One region of the Vibrio owensii genome, then DNA from elsewhere that is predicted to be linked to it. Evidence: predicted binding sites of a transcription regulator. Region 1 holds the regulator's gene; each other region holds the start of a gene.
The links. The regulator PurR, encoded in region 1, represses purine synthesis genes. The targets are predictions, from matches to a motif close to TNANGNAAACGTTTNCNTNA.
Positions count from the first base shown of each region.

Region 1 (5,349 bases):
ATATGAGCTTCTGCAGGATTTTTAGCGATGTATATCTTCATTAAGCATTTCCGTTTTGAACTTGGGCTGGACGAACTTTATTCATAACCCATTTTGCGATGATTGGGAACAAGCCGAGCAGAGCAAACGACGCTAATACGGTTGGTGACACAATTCCTGAAAGACTGTCGATAGTGGCGAGCTGTGTACCTGCATTTAGGTAGACGGCAGTACCTGGCAACATACCGATTTGGCTGGTTAGGTAGAATCGTGCGACTGACATTGGTGTTAGCCCCATCAGCAAGTTGATCAAGAAAAACGGAAATACCGGAATTAAACGTAGAGAGAAAAGGTAAAAAGCGCCGTCTTTTTCTACACCTTGGTTAATGGCATTTAACTTATTACCGAACTTGCTTTGTACCCATTCACGCAACAGGTAACGGCTGCTTAAAAACGCAATGGTTGCACCGATTGTGCTGGCAAAAGACACTAAAAGTAAACTCGTCCAAAAACCAAACAAGGCGGCACCCAAAAGCGTTACAACCGCAGCTCCAGGAATAGAAAAGGCGGTGATAGCAATATAAGCAAAGAAATAGGTAGCGGCGGCAAACACGAAGTTTTGGTCAATGAAACTGTTTAACGCTTGTTGCTGTGCTTTTGCGTTTTCTAGCGTTAAATATTGACCGAAGTTGACACCTAAAAAGATGATGGTCGCGAGTAGGATCAGTCCTAAAATCAGTTTCTTATTCATATCAATGGCTCCGTTTGGCTTCTTAAATAATAAGACAGAATGGAGTAAGAAAAAATTTCAAAAAAAAACCGCAGTGTGAAAACTGCGGTTTTTACTCAATGTCATGCTGAAATGATTGCTCTACGAGAGAGCACTCATCAACTCTTCCCGGCGAGACTGAGGTACGACGCTCCAATGTGTTCCGTTGATAGCGCCTTCAAGCGCCCACAACAATTCAAGGCTTACCGTAGAGGCATGCGTATCTTGGATTGCTTTATAAGCGTTTAGGGCACCTTCTTCTTCTAGTTGCTCGACAGAGTCAATGCCTGCTTTCTTCAGCATACGTTCAGTTGCAAGGCGTAGATTAGGAAGGTCTTTCAATCGGTTAGGTTTGGTGCTCGCTTGCTGTTTTTTCTCTTGCTTAGCAGTCTCTAGAGATTGCTTTGCAACTTCAATCAAGCGATCGGTCGAATCCCATAGATCATCAGAAATAGCGTAGTATTTCGTAACAACTGGGAAACCACGTTTCTTGTAGACGTACGGTTTTAATCCTTGAGTCTCGAAGTCAGATGAAGTTTGTTGGTCAGCTCGTATATGAAGTTGATTGTTCACAACTAGTGCAAACATCGTTTCATCGGCGAAGAGCCCAAAGCCGCCAAACATTGAGCGCGACTTGATATTACCAAGTGCCTCAAACAGCTTCATTGAGTCTTTGAGTATCGGTTTATCCATGATGTGTTATCTCGGTGTAATTAATATTACGCCACCAAAAATCAGGTCCGAGAGATTAGCAAATGCATGCAGACACAATGTCATTAAAGGGTAAACTCACTTAATGCATATTTGCCATCGGTAACCCCGCTACCTTCCATCTAATAAGATGGTTCAGGCCGGAGGCTTTGCGTCCCACCCTTTCGAATGGTTTGCCCTGTGCGTGACTCTTTGAGAATACTTCGTATATTGAATTAACATCACGTTTCAAATATAAAAGTGTGATCTTGGTTCAGTTAATAGCGTTAAATTGATGTGTTTTGTTTCATATTGCTGAGCATCTACTTGTCATACAAAAGCTTGATGTAGGAAATGGACTACACCTTAATTAAAACAGCAACTTATCGAAGTTTAAGGTTGTATTCTTGAACTGAAATATTAAGGGAAAGTTATTTTTAGGCATTAAAAAAGCGCCCATAAGAGCGCTTTGTAAAATGAGTTCGCAGATGAGGTTAGTTTAGTTTCTTAACCGTGTTGCGAACAACGATCTCTGGTTGCATCTCGAACACACGTTTCTCGTGTTCTTTGTCTTTGATGCGCTCCAAAAGGATCTCAAATGCGTTTTTACCCACACGACGTTTTGGTTGGTGGATAGTCGTTAGCGGTGGAGAAAAGTATTCTGCAAGCTCAATGTTGTCGTAACCGATCACGGATACATCATCCGGTACTTTGATACCGTTTTGCTGCAAGCGGCTCATTAAGCCTAGCGCCATTGTGTCGTTAAAGCAGAAGACAGCCGTTGGGCGTTTTTCCATTGCAGTGATGTTATCTGCCGCCAGTACAGCAGTATCACACTCAAAGTTACCTTCAAGAACCCAATCTTCGTTAACCGTTAGGTTTGCTTCCGCCATCGCTCGGCGGTAACCAGCGATACGCTCTTGGCACGCCGCTTTTTCAAAATGACCGCTCAAACATGCGATGTCAGTGTGACCGTTATCGATCAGGTATTTCGTCGCGATGTAGCCGCCTTCTTCCGAGTTATCGATGATCTTATCTGCCTGTGAGCTCTCAGGGCCCCAGTCCATCACAACTTTTGGAATGTCAGAATGGCGGTCTAGCATCTCTTTTAGCTCTTCCGTCAAGTCAGAACACATTACTAGGATGCCATCTACGCGTTTCTCAGCTAGCATGCGGATGTAGTCACGTTGCTTCTCGTAGATACCGCCCGTGTTACAAAGAATTAGAGTGTAACCTTGACGGTAACAGTAACTCTCAACACCATCGATGACTTCAGAGAAGAATAGGTTGGTTGATTGAGTAACTAACATACCGATAGTACGAGTAGAGTTGCACTTCAAGCTACGAGCAACGGCGCTTGGCGCGTAATTTAGTTCATCAACCGCTTTCATTACTTTTTCTTGGGTTGCTTCTGCAACAAAGCGAGTTTTGTTAATTACGTGCGAAACCGTTGTGGTAGAAACGCCGGCTAAGCGAGCAACGTCTTTAATAGTGGCCATAAATGATGTCCTGTATCGAGCTACTGAATACCGTGAGTGAAGACAACCATACGCTTAGGGTCTTGCACAAACCGAGCAACTGCAAGAAAGGGCATTGCTGAGATATTTGGCAGTGGTTGTTCCGAATCGGTATAAAAAGATTTGTAGCAACATTTGTTGCTGAGACTCATATTCCCTTCTTTTATAAGTGAGGAATTAGTCAGCAATCATGTTAAGAAAACACAAAAACCGCTATATTTCAGCGGTTTACATATAAATCATATTTAATCGTTTGCGCTCACATTTTAGACTGATGTGGGCAGGCTGGCAATATTTTCAGCGGTTGTTTTGTGCCCTTGAGGTCACATTTTCACGGCTAAATTGGTTGGGTTTCTTTAAGCCAGATTAAAACTAAACGAATAAAATAGGGAGCCTAAATAGCAGGCTCCCTAAAATAGGCGGCAATTATTCACCAAGAAGGTAGGTGCTGTCCAGTTTACAAAATGCAATTAATAGTTGCGCAACGCTAACATAGAAGCCAAATTCGTCGAACTGCTTACATTTAGCGGCAAACTGAGGTAGCCAAGTCAAAAGATGCTGTTGGATGAAATCGTTCTGCTTTTCGAACGCTTCTTCCATATGCTTTTCTTGCTCTAGTTCGTTAGAGCGAATAATCATATTACCCAAGAAATCCAACTCTACCGCTAGGTGGTCAGCTGGCTCTTTCAGGTTTTCATCAACTTGCACGCCAAACTCTGCCATCAGTTTTTCCATCTCTTCTGCTGGCTTGTCGTTTAGCAGACCAGATTGGCCGATGTACATAGAGGCATAAGGCAGCGCACCGTGCTTTTCTGTCTTAAGGAAAAGCTCACAAAAGTCTGCAGCCAACTCAAGTTGCGCGTCTTCACGATCTTGTAGGCGGTTAAGTGCATCAACAAGGGTATCCACAGCTGGTTTTAATGACTCATTTTCACCAAGGCCAGCCAAAAAGCTTCGAATTTCAACACTGTGGTAGCTTTCTAGTTCTTTCTCTGTCAGTTCTTTTGCGAACAGGCTAGAAAACCACCAATAGATTTCTGCGCGTTTCTCGTTAAAAGCTTTCACTTCTTGCATTTTTTTGCTCCTAAATGGTTATCCCCTAAGTGTAAACAATTAAGATGAATAGCAGTAACTATAATTGTTATCCATTATGGGAAAATATGCGCGTTTATGAATGGCTGTAAATAAGCTTGCTTTGAATCAATAAAAACGCAAAATCTTGCTTTTTAATGTATCTATGACTAGAAATGTTACTAGTTATGAATAGAATACGTCTTGGAAAATAAAAAAGACAGAAAGTGGTGTAAATGAGCTATCACGTATTAGTCGTAGAAGATGATGTAGTAACTCGTAGTAAGCTTGCGGGCTATTTCCAAAATGAAGGCTACAAAGTTAGTGAAGCAGAGAGCGGGGCAGAAATGCGCGAAGTGCTTCAAAGTGGCGATGTAGACCTGATCATGTTGGATATTAATTTGCCTGGCGAAGATGGCCTTATGCTTACGCGTGAATTACGCAGCCAATCAGATATCGGCATCATATTAGTGACAGGACGCACGGATAGCATTGACAAAATCGTTGGCCTAGAAATGGGCGCAGACGATTATGTGACAAAGCCTTTTGAACTAAGGGAATTATTGGTTCGCGTTAAGAACTTGCTGTGGCGCATTTCGGCGGCACGTAGCGGTTCGCAAAAAACAGCGAACGACACTAATGAAGAACACATTGTGCGCTTCGGTGAGTGGACGTTTGATATTCAACGTCGTGCTCTGAGCCGTAACGGTGAGCCAGTGAAACTAACCAAAGCGGAATATGAGCTATTGGTGGCACTGTCTTCGTACCCGAATCAGGTACTAAGCCGCGAGCGTATTTTGAATATGATCAGCCACCGAGTGGATGCGCCAAACGATCGTACTATCGATGTACTGATTCGACGCATGCGCGCTAAGATGGAGTTTGATCCAAAGAACCCACAAATCTTTGTGACCGTTCACGGTGAAGGCTACATGTTTGCAGGTGACTAAATCATCGCAATAAAGAAAAAGGAGAGCATCGGCTCTCCTTTTTTGTGTCTGTGATTTCAGTTAAGACAATCTAACGATAAGTTTTATCAGCGACAACGTTCTTGCTAGGCAGCAATTAAGGTTGTGCGACTTCAGGCTCTTCTATTTCAACCATTGGCGTTTGTCCTACGTTGTCACGCAGTTTCTGCCATAACCCACCAAGATACTCATGCCAGTACAGTTCGGTTTGCTCTAAGTAACGAGCTTTCGGTGCGTACTTTTGCCATGGCTGCTCGATGTCATCAATCGCCATAAAGTTCGTTGGTGCAGGGATGGGTTTAATACCCGCAGCGTTGAACTCATACAAAGCACGTTTCATGTGGCTCGCCGAAGT
Region 1 is NZ_CP019959.1:729,454-734,802, reverse strand. Features, by position in the region: gene A9237_RS03190 (putative signal transducing protein) at 1-41, opposite strand, end outside; gene A9237_RS03185 (TVP38/TMEM64 family protein) at 41-730, opposite strand; gene A9237_RS03180 (TfoX/Sxy family DNA transformation protein) at 851-1,441, opposite strand; cyclic di-GMP riboswitch class I at 1,558-1,647, opposite strand; gene purR (HTH-type transcriptional repressor PurR) at 1,933-2,937, opposite strand; gene torD (molecular chaperone TorD) at 3,382-4,029, opposite strand; gene torR (two-component system response regulator TorR) at 4,263-4,976, shown strand; gene elyC (envelope biogenesis factor ElyC) at 5,092-5,349, opposite strand, start outside.

Region 2 (5,349 bases), 1.1 Mb from region 1:
CATCATCATATTCTTACTTTGGCGGATGCTTTGTACCCGCCACTTCTCAAACAAACCGTCGCACCGCCTCCTTTATTATTCGTAAAGGGAGACGCGAGCTGCTTGTCTCAGCCACAAATAGCCATGGTTGGCAGTCGTAATGCCAGCGTGGATGGACTACAACATGCAAGAAGCTTTGCATCAGACTTGGTACAACACGATCTGATCGTCACCAGTGGTTTAGCATTAGGTATTGATGGTCATGCTCATGATGGCGCGCTTTTAGCTGGCGGTAAAACCATCGCAGTGCTTGGTTCTGGGTTGGAACAAGTGTACCCAGCAAGACACCGAGGTTTAGCGCAGCGAGTGATGGAAAATGGTGCGCTTGTCTCTGAGTTTCGTCCTGATGCTAAACCTCGCGCAGAAAACTTCCCACGTCGTAATCGAATTATCAGTGGTTTGTCGCTGGGTGTTTTGGTGGTGGAAGCGGCTGAAAAAAGTGGTTCCTTAATCACTGCTCGCTATGCCCTTGAGCAAGGTCGAGAAGTTTTCGCTCTGCCAGCTTCGATTAATGCTCCTAACGCCAGTGGTGGTAATCAATTGATTCGTAACGGGGCTTGCCTCGTACAAAATACTCAAGAGGTGCTGAATGAAATACAGTCTTTACTCGACTGGTCTATTAATCAGAGCTTAGATTTATTTTCTGCGCCAATTGATGAAGAAGAATTGCCATTTCCTCAGCTGTTAGCTAACGTAGGAAATGAGGCTACACCAGTTGATATTCTTGCAAGCAGGACCAATATACCTGTCCAAGAAGTCATGATGCAGCTCTTAGAGCTTGAGCTTTCAGGGCATGTTGTTGCAGTATCCGGTGGCTATATTCGAAAGGGGAGGGGCTAGCTATGATGATGGATATACTTATGTATCTATTCGAAACCTACATCCATAGCGATGCAGAGTTACAAGTCGAACAAGACGAATTGGAAGATGAATTGCTTCGTGCAGGCTTCCAGCAAAAAGACATCTACAAAGCCCTTGTCTGGTTAGAAGAGCTGGCGGCATTGCAACAAAGCGATGAACATTCAGCCATTTCAACCTGCATTGCATCGGCATCGACACGTATCTATACCGCTTCAGAAATGCAGCGACTGGACCTCGAATGTCGTGGGTTCTTGTTGTTCCTAGAGCAAATCAATGTTCTGACCACCGAAACGCGTGAGATGGTTATCGACCGTGTAATGGGGCTTGAAACCAATGAGTTTGAGCTTGAGGACCTCAAATGGATCATTCTTATGGTGCTGTTTAATGTTCCAGGCAACGAAAACGCCTACACGCTGATGGAAGAGCTGCTGTACACCAAGGAACAAGGTATTCTTCATTAATATCTTCGCTTGAGCGGTGAGTATGAGTAGTAAAATCGATCACAACCTTTTCTCGGCACACGAGCATGCGCTTGAGCGCGAACCTTGCCCTAAATGCGGTGGGGAAGTGTCGCTTAAGCACGGTAAACACGGTCCTTTTTTAGGTTGTAGCCAATACCCAAGTTGCGATTACATTAAGCCGCTACACAGCAATGACGGTCACATCGTGAAAGAGTTGGGTGTGCCTTGCCCTGAGTGTGGCAATGAATTGGTACTTCGCCAAGGGCGCTACGGTATGTTCGTTGGTTGTAGCCATTACCCAGCATGCCATCATATTGAGTCGATTAACCAACCTGAGCCAGAGCAGCAAGCGAAAGAGCAACACGCTTGCCCTGAATGTGGCAAAGGACATTTGGTTGAGCGTAAAACCCGATTTGGGAAAACATTCTACGCGTGTGATAACTATCCGAAGTGCAAGTTTGCGGTGAACTTGCCACCTGTTAGAGGCCGCTGCGAGGAATGTGGATTTACCTTGTTGGTAGAAAAGAAACTGGCCAGCGGGGTTAAACTGCAATGCGCGAGCCGGAAGTGCCAGCATACTCAATCACAATAACCTTCAGTACGAATTAAAAAGGGTCGCATCATGCGACCCTTTTGCTATTTATTCCGCTGCTTTTCTATGCTTGCCACTGCTTGGCAAATTCATGCACAGCAGGGAAAGCCTGTTCATCCAAAACATCTGCTAATGCACAAAGTTTGCGATTAAGTTCGCCAGTGTAGTCACCACATACGTTGATGTGGCCCATCTTGCGACCCGCACGTTTTTCTTTGCCATACCAATGAATGTGACAACCATCCATCGCTAGCAATGCTTCTGGCAGTGTGTCTTCACCAAGAATATTAATCATCGAGGTTTCACGAACCAGCTTAGTGCTACCCAAAGGCATGCCACACACGGCGCGTAGGTGGTTCTCAAACTGACAGGTTTCTGCACCTTGTTGAGTCCAGTGACCAGAGTTGTGTACGCGTGGTGCGATTTCATTAACTAGCAAAGTACCGTCAACATCGAAGAACTCCAGCGCTAGCACACCAACGTAATTCAAGCTGTTGGCAACGGCCGTGAACATCTGTTTTGCTTGCTCTTGCAACTCTGGTGCATCAATCGCGGTAGAAAGGCTCAATACACCATTGGTGTGGACGTTCTCTGCCAGAGGGTATACTTCAACGCTGCCATCTTTACCACGGGCACCAACCAGTGAAACTTCGCGATTAAAAGGGACAAATTCCTCAGCAACAATCGCTTGAGTTGGTGTTGCCGCGATGCACTCTGCCATCTCTGTCCAAATATCTTCGACTTGAGAAGTCTCTTTTAAGCGCCACTGGCCTTTACCATCGTAACCACCCAATGCACTTTTCAGAACCATTGGCATACCAACGTGTTCAATTGCGCGATCAAAGTCTTCACGAGTTTCGATTACGTAGTATTTCGCGTTACGCACGCCAGCATCATCAAGTAATGCCTTTTCAATGCGGCGATCACCACCTGCTTTGATGGCTTGCGTACTTGGTAAGAACTTACCGCTCGCTTCGCAAACATCGAGCACATCATGTGGGATATGCTCGAACTCAGCAGTAATGACGTCTACTTGTTCAATTGCATTCTCTAAGCCGTTGCCTAGTACGTGCTGAGTCAGTGGATGAACGATGTTACCGCTGCCCACATCGTAAGCTGATATTTGAATATTCAGTGGCGCACCAGCCAGAGACATCATACGAGCTAGTTGACCCGCACCAAGAACCAGTACATGCATCTGATTAATCCTCAGCAGGGTTTGGGTTCGCCAATACGGTTTCCGTTTGTTCGTTACGGAACGCTTCGACTTTTGCCATGATCGCTTCATCATGTGTACCAAGGATTTGAGCTGCTAGGATGCCAGCGTTTGCTGCGCCTGCTTCGCCAATCGCCAATGTACCAACCGCAATACCCTTTGGCATTTGTACGATAGAAAGCAGTGAATCCATGCCTTTCAGTGCACGAGACTGAACTGGAACGCCAAGCACAGGTACGCTGGTAAACGCTGCTGCCATACCTGGTAGGTGGGCGGCTCCGCCTGCACCCGCGATGATGACTTTAATACCGCGTTCTTTGGCACTGCTTGCGTAATCAGCCAATAATTGAGGAGTACGGTGAGCTGACACCACCTTTGTTTCGTAAGACACGCCAAATTGATCCAGCATGTCTGCTGCTAGTTTCATGGTTGGCCAATCTGATTTAGAACCCATGATGATACCGACTTTCATCTCAAACTCCTTCAAGCTGCAAAATTAGGTGAGCTGATAAATTTGTGCGCATTATACGGGGATTTTTACCTCAAGCAAACGTTTGCGTGTGTTTGTAAATGGTATTGATACATTTTATAAACAAATTGATTTAGTCTCTGAGAATGAATATTTGTACACTTAGTGCAAACACAACAGATAAGACTATCAGGAAGTAATTGGTGGATAACTTTGAACAGGTGCTTGAAGCACTACAAAAAGGCGAAGTGATTGCCTATCCAACAGAAGGCGTATTTGGTGTCGGCTGTGATCCAGATAACCCAGAAGCGATTCAAAAGTTGCTAGAGCTAAAGCAGCGCCCAGTAGAGAAGGGGCTCATTCTTATTGCTGCGAGCTATGAGCAGCTTTTGCCTTATGTTGATGAATCTCAGTTGACTCAAGATCAGTTAGATAAAGTCCACGCAACTTGGCCAGGGCCATACACTTGGATCATGCCTGCGAGTGACAAAGTCTCTCACTGGGTATCGGGTCAATTTGATTCGATTGCAGTACGTGTGACTGATCATCCTTTAGTACAAAAGATGTGTAATGCATTCGGAAAGCCGCTAACCTCTACTAGCGCGAATCTTACAGGTCTGCCTCCTTGTATGACGACGGAAGAAGTTGAAGAACAGTTAGGTGACCGACTTGTGGCGATCTTACGTGGTGAAACCAGCGGTCGTGACAAGCCTAGTGAAATCCGTGATGCTAAAACCTCGCAAATATTAAGACAGGGCTAACCCTGCTAGTCAGCAATCAATAGGTACTACACGTATGTCAGCAATCGATAAGCACGCCGTAAAGCAGTTCTTGATGTCACTTCAGGATTCCATTTGTCAGCAACTAGAACAAGAAGATGGAAAGGCCGTCTTTGTCGAAGATGCTTGGCAACGTGAAAAAGGAGAGCGTCTTGGTGGCGGTGGCCGCACTCGCGTATTGCGTGATGGTCTTATCTTCGAGCAAGGAGGAGTGAACTTCTCTCATGTAGAAGGTAATGAAATGCCAGCATCAGCGACAGCACATCGTCCAGAGTTAGCGGGTCGTCGTTTTGAAGCGATGGGTGTTTCTTTGGTTATTCACCCTAAAAACCCTTATGTACCGACTTCGCACGCTAATGTCCGCTTCTTTATTGCAGAGAAAGACGGTGAAGACCCAATTTGGTGGTTTGGTGGTGGTTTTGACCTCACGCCTTTCTACCCATTTGAAGAAGATTGCCAATCATGGCACGACACAGCAAAACAGCTTTGTGCACCATTTGGTGAAGACGTTTACGCAGAGCACAAAGCATGGTGTGATAAATACTTCTTCCTACCACATCGAAATGAAACTCGCGGTGTCGGCGGTCTGTTCTTTGATGACCTAAACCAGTGGGAATTTGATAAGTGCTTTGACTACATCAAAGCGGTTGGTGAGGGATACTGTCAAGCTTACCTACCGATCGTTTCTCGTCGTAAAGACATTGAATTTGGTGAACGTGAGCGCGAGTTCCAACTGTACCGACGTGGTCGTTACGTAGAGTTCAACCTAGTGTATGACCGTGGCACTCTGTTTGGTTTGCAAAGTGGTGGTCGTACCGAGTCGATTCTTATGTCAATGCCACCACTTGCGCGTTGGGAATACAGCTATGTGCCGCAAGCAGGTTCTCCAGAGGCCGAGCTTTACGAGCGATACCTAACGCCCCGAGAGTGGT
Region 2 is NZ_CP019959.1:1,791,004-1,796,352, reverse strand. Features, by position in the region: gene dprA (DNA-processing protein DprA) at 1-879, shown strand, start outside; gene A9237_RS08105 (DUF494 family protein) at 882-1,361, shown strand; gene A9237_RS08100 (DNA topoisomerase family protein) at 1,384-1,953, shown strand; gene A9237_RS08095 (5-(carboxyamino)imidazole ribonucleotide synthase) at 2,018-3,151, opposite strand; gene purE (5-(carboxyamino)imidazole ribonucleotide mutase) at 3,156-3,641, opposite strand; gene tsaC (L-threonylcarbamoyladenylate synthase type 1 TsaC) at 3,842-4,399, shown strand; gene hemF (oxygen-dependent coproporphyrinogen oxidase) at 4,434-5,349, shown strand, end outside.
Region 2: a site for PurR is predicted at 3,712-3,731, ahead of purE (5-(carboxyamino)imidazole ribonucleotide mutase). Genes of this name have one in related genera too.

Region 3 (5,349 bases), 370 kb from region 1:
CCTTACCGGAAGGCAGCGTGACCAAAGCGTCTATGGCAGTCGTGTCTTGCGCAAATTATCCGGCGGGGTATTTCAACGTCTACAAAGAGATTCTTTCACAGCATCAAAAGGAAGCGTTTGATGTGGTTTTACATCTCGGTGATTACATTTATGAATACGGCGCTGGTGGTTATGCGAGCGAAGATGCAGCTGCGCTAGGTCGTGAGCCGAGTAAAGGCACAGAATGCATTACGTTAGATGATTATCGAAAGCGCTATGCACAATACCGCCAAGATGAAGATCTGCAAGCTCTACATGCGGCGTTACCAATGATCGCGGTTTGGGATGACCACGAGTTAGCTAATGATGCATGGAAAGAGGGAGCGGAAAACCATCAAGACAATGAAGGCAGCTTTAATGACAGACGCGCCGCGGCAGCAGCAGCTTGGACTGAATGGCTCCCTGTGCGAGAAAACACCTTCTCAAACATGCTGATTTATCGTCAGTTTGCCTTTGGTGACTTAATCAATTTAATGATGCTCGACACTCGTTTGGTAGGCCGCGACCAACCTTTGGATTATTTCTCTCTCACCGAACCAACAATGGAAGCGATTGGTAGCCTAGTCGCTCAGTCACGCAGTACCGAACGAGAACTGCTTGGTACAGAGCAGTTAGCGTGGTTGATGAATGCGTTTAATAGCCAGAATGCAAAGTGGAATGTGCTTGGACAGCAAGTGCTGATGTCACGCATGGAGCTTCCGAGCTCGGTAATGTTGGCGATGTTCCAGCTCTTTACCGCAAGCGATGATCAGAAGATGGACGCATTATTGGCAGTGAACAATGCAATCGCCGGTTATCTTGCCGATCCAAATTCAGACACGATTAAGCTGCCGTATAACCTCGATGCTTGGGATGGTTATTACGTCGAACGTGAGCGCGTTTATGAAATTGCTAAAGCAAGCTCAGGCAACTTTGTATGTTTGGCGGGCGATACACATAATGCATGGACTAGTGAGTTGAAGGATATATCGAACAATCCTATTGGCGTTGAATTCGCGACAAGCTCGGTCAGTTCGCCGGGCTTGGAAGAATATTTAGCGTTGGAGCCGGTTGCGATTGCTCAGATGGAATATTCACTGCCGAATTTAGTCTCTGAGCTGCAATGGACAGACATTAAGCAACGCGGTTTCATGCGTGTGACCTTTACGCCAGAGAAAGCGCAATCAACGTGGTACATGCTTTCCAGCATTAAAGACAAAAACTATCAAGTGACAACCAAGTCGGCATCCACAACGGATGGTCTGACGCTCGATATAGAGTAGGGCAGCTAACGAATACGTTCTAGACGACCGCGCTTGAAATAAGAAAGTCCGCACGTGGCGGACTTTCTTGTTGTTTAATCTAGTAATTCAGCATAGAAGCTGGCTTTAGTCGATTAGACCGTATTCTTTGCTCAAGATTTCGATGATCTCTGCTTTTGGATTATCGCTCAACTTGATTGGTTGCCCTGTAATTTTTTCTGCAATGCCGATATACGTGCGAGAGATATCCATCAAAGACTCCACTGGCAGGTCGTTATCACGAGCAAGGGCTTCACGCTCTGGCATGCGTTCTTTGTTAAGCAGAATATCAGGATCAGGGAAGTGGTTTAGCAAGAACTGACGGAAACCTTCTTTCGAGTTCTCAACGATGTTACCTGCTTGGTATTCTTTCGTATCCCAAATACGTGACGAATCAGGCGTACCGACTTCATCCATGTAAATTAGCTTTTCGTTACCGGCAGCGTCGTGCACGTAACCAAATTCAAACTTAGTATCTACGAACGTTTGGTCAACGGCTTCAAGCGCATTGCTGATCACGTTAAAGCCTTCTTTCAATAGCTTTTCGTACTGTGCAATGTCTTCTGCACTTGAGAAGTTGAAAGCTTCATAGTTATCCACGATGTTTTGGCGAGTGATGTTCACGTCATCCGCCTCAGGTACGCCTGGAATACCTTTCAAGATACCTTTGGTTGAAGGTGTCATTAGCAATTCAGGTAGCGCTTTATCTTTCTCAAGACCTTCAGGAAGCTGAATGCCACAGAATTCACGCTCGCCATTTGCGTAAGCGCGCCACATAGAACCTGTGATGTACTTACGGCAGATTGCTTCAATCTTAACTGGCTTCGCTTTTTGTACGATCCAAACGAATGGGTGAGGGATGTCCAAGATATGACTATCAGCAAGGCCGTTGTCTTTGAACAATTTGAACCAGTGGTTAGAGATCGCGTTGAGTGCAGCGCCTTTACCCGGAACGCCTTTGAGTCCACCTTCGCCATGCCAGATACAGTCGAATGCAGAGATACGGTCACTGATCACCATGATAGCCAGTGGGGCATCAGGGGCGACATCGTATCCTTTTTCTTTGATCAGTCGTGCGCTGTCTTCTTCAGTTAACCAGTAAACAGAGCGAACTTTTCCGCTGTGAACAGGCTTGTGGGTGCGAATTGGCAGGTCGTCATTGACGGCAAGTACTTGATTAGCAAGGCTCATTGCGACATTCCTATCATCTTAATCAAACGTCATAAAGAGAAGATATCCAGCGAAAAAAGCACGCTGAATAAATCGAATGATGGCATCATACCAGAACTATTTTAACTCGCCAGAGAAAAAGCAAACGTTTGCCTTAATTTGTTAAAGCACAAAAAAAGCCCCCTTAAAAGGAGGCGAGATGCAGGATGGATAACGTCGATCTTGTTAGTGGTACTTGTTCACTCTGCCTTCGACGAAAAAGACTTCACACTGATAACGTTGAGCAATATCGCGAAGCATTGATTGATTCATTAGGGCAATCTTGTTCGATGCGACGACAGCGCTAGCGTTACCAGACTGAATAGCTTTAATCACGATTTCCACTTCAGAAAGCTGTTGAGACGGCTTCATCTGAATGATGTTTTGACAGCGAATGTTGGAAGCAGCAAGTTGCTCAAAATCAGGACGAGGGCACTCAGCGGTAAACAGAATCCATTGCTGTTGTTGAGACAATACTGCCAACTTAGAAAGAAGTTGGTCAGACACATCCATAGGTTGTGTTGCTTGTGCCAATACGTTGTAGCGAGAGTATGTATGAGATTGAGTTTGTAACTGCATCTTACTGTTCCTTTATACATGCTGTATGTGTATACAGTAGTTTGTTTTTGATGCCTGATCAACCGATTTTTATGAGTGGAGTTGAAAAACTTTCCCGCACTTATGACCTGCTTTTTGTCTAAGTTATTGAAATTAAGGTGTAAAGTTTGGATTTTGATATGTTTGATAAACATGGTGAAATGTGAAGTCACCTGCATTCCGGAGCTGTATATACAGGTGATTACTACTGTATATACAGTAATTTCGGCTTAGCTATACAGTGGTTTTAACCGGTTTATACAGTGCTTTTTCGTGATGGCACACAGTAGTGTTAGTGCTTTTGAGGGAGAAGAAAGGAAGAGAAAACAAAAAGGCAGAGGCTGAACGTTCAAGAAAGCGCTTTGCTTTTACAGACAACGATAAAAAGCAGGCTGCGAATACGCAGCCTGAAAATACAAGGATCGATGTTTAATAATGGTTAGAATTCGGTTTTTGCACGTGCGATTTCTGTTTCAAATTGGCCAATGTTGCCAGCCCTTACAAGCTGAACCATAGTTTGATACATGGCGCGAATTTGTTCGATGTTACCTGAATTGGCGCGAGAGCATAAACTGCCAAGGTCGGAGTTTGCTAACCGCAATAATCGACTTTTGTTAGGGCCAGAGACTTTTCTTTTAATTGTATTTTTCAAAACCATCAACTCGCCAGTTGCAACGGCTTCAGGAGGCTGGCTAGCAATAATTGCTTCCGCTTCATCTGTGTACATATGGTCACCTGTTTTTTGTTTGAGCGACAAAACTATACTCCAGATGTATCGTGGGTTTGACCCGCTGACAGGGAAAACCATCAACATCACTATGAAATAAGTGACACTGTTTTTAATAGGTCAATTAATAGCCAATTTGAGAGTGTGAGAACCACCAGAGGACTAGAGAATGTGATTGCGGAGTGTTTTGGTTGTGAGGGCTTCACGTTCTAATGAAGGATCAAAAAAGCGCCTTGTGATAAGGCGCCCTTGAAAATCAGTTCCGTTGATTTGTTCTATTTAGCTTGCTCGTTGTTCCAAACGCTCGCGCATTTGCAATTCGCCTTGGTTGAATAGGCGGACATCGATTTTCGCGATGTCGTAGCAAGAGCTGCATGAACGATGGTATTTACCATCTACGTAATCATGACGAGTTACAAAGCTAGGTTTTTTACACCAGTCACAGGTGCCTTCTTCAGTGAACATTGATTTTCTCCCCACCTACATAAATTTGAGTCGCTAGGTGTTATTTTTCACCCGGCATTATGGCATATAAAAGATGGTCAAGTTAAATGTCTGTTAATTTGTTTGAGAGGGAGATCGATTGCGAGCCTTTATTTTCTAGGATGAAAAGCTCGCGAGATAAAGGTGTGTGGCTAAGTTTTACTCTTTTGTAACATTTTGTGAAATGGTTTTAAACGCCTGATTTAAAAGCTTCATCTCTTCTTCACTTCCCCTAGAATCAGGATGGTAGAGTTTAGATAATTGTCTGTAGCGCAACTTCACTGCTTTACTGTCTGGAATGGTTTGCGGGGTATAGCCAAACATTGCACAAGCGACGAGAAGTTTTTGGTTCTCAGATTGACCTTTTATCTTCTTGAACTCTTTAAATACTTTTTCGAGTTGGCGCTTAAGTTGTTTATTGGCGAACTGAAGTTCTTTCACTTGTGTCTCTAATTGCAGAGAGCGTGACACTTCATTCGCTGCAGTGGCTTTGGCCTTTTGTGTGTGCCTGCGGTAACCGAATGCACCGCCACCAAGAAGCAAAGCAAAGCCCAGAGCGCCAGAGGCATACCAAACGTTGGTGTTTTCAGCTTTCTTTGCTTGTTGAATTTCAATGGTCTCTTTCTGTTCTTCGTCAGTGGCTTGCTTATCCAACTCTACAATCTCAGAAACTTGTTTGGCCCTGAGTTGATTGAAGCGATCTTCCAAAAACTGGTTATAGGCTTCTTCTGCCTGAGGGTTTTTAAGTGCAGACAGTTGATACCAAGCTTCGACGAGATTAGAGTTCGATACTTCCGCTTGATGGTGTTGGACAAAATCGGCCAACAAAAAACCACGGTCGGTAGGATCGTTTAACGCAACAGAAGTGAACCAATAAATCGCTTGGGTGAAGTCTGTGTTGCCAGTTAAACCGCGAGCGTAATCTTCTGCTAATTGTTTTTGAGCGGGTAAGTAACCTTGATGTGCTGCTTGTTCTAGCCAATAACGTGCGTCAGTGGGTGATTCTGGATTGGG
Region 3 is NZ_CP019959.1:356,361-361,709, reverse strand. Features, by position in the region: gene A9237_RS01600 (alkaline phosphatase D family protein) at 1-1,301, shown strand, start outside; gene A9237_RS01595 (phosphoribosylaminoimidazolesuccinocarboxamide synthase) at 1,407-2,510, opposite strand; gene A9237_RS01590 (SulA-like leucine-rich domain-containing protein) at 2,715-3,107, opposite strand; gene A9237_RS01585 (hypothetical protein) at 3,565-3,852, opposite strand; gene A9237_RS01580 (hypothetical protein) at 4,132-4,317, opposite strand; gene A9237_RS01575 (J domain-containing protein) at 4,495-5,349, opposite strand, start outside.
Region 3: a site for PurR is predicted at 2,627-2,646, ahead of A9237_RS01595 (phosphoribosylaminoimidazolesuccinocarboxamide synthase). Genes of this name have one in related genera too.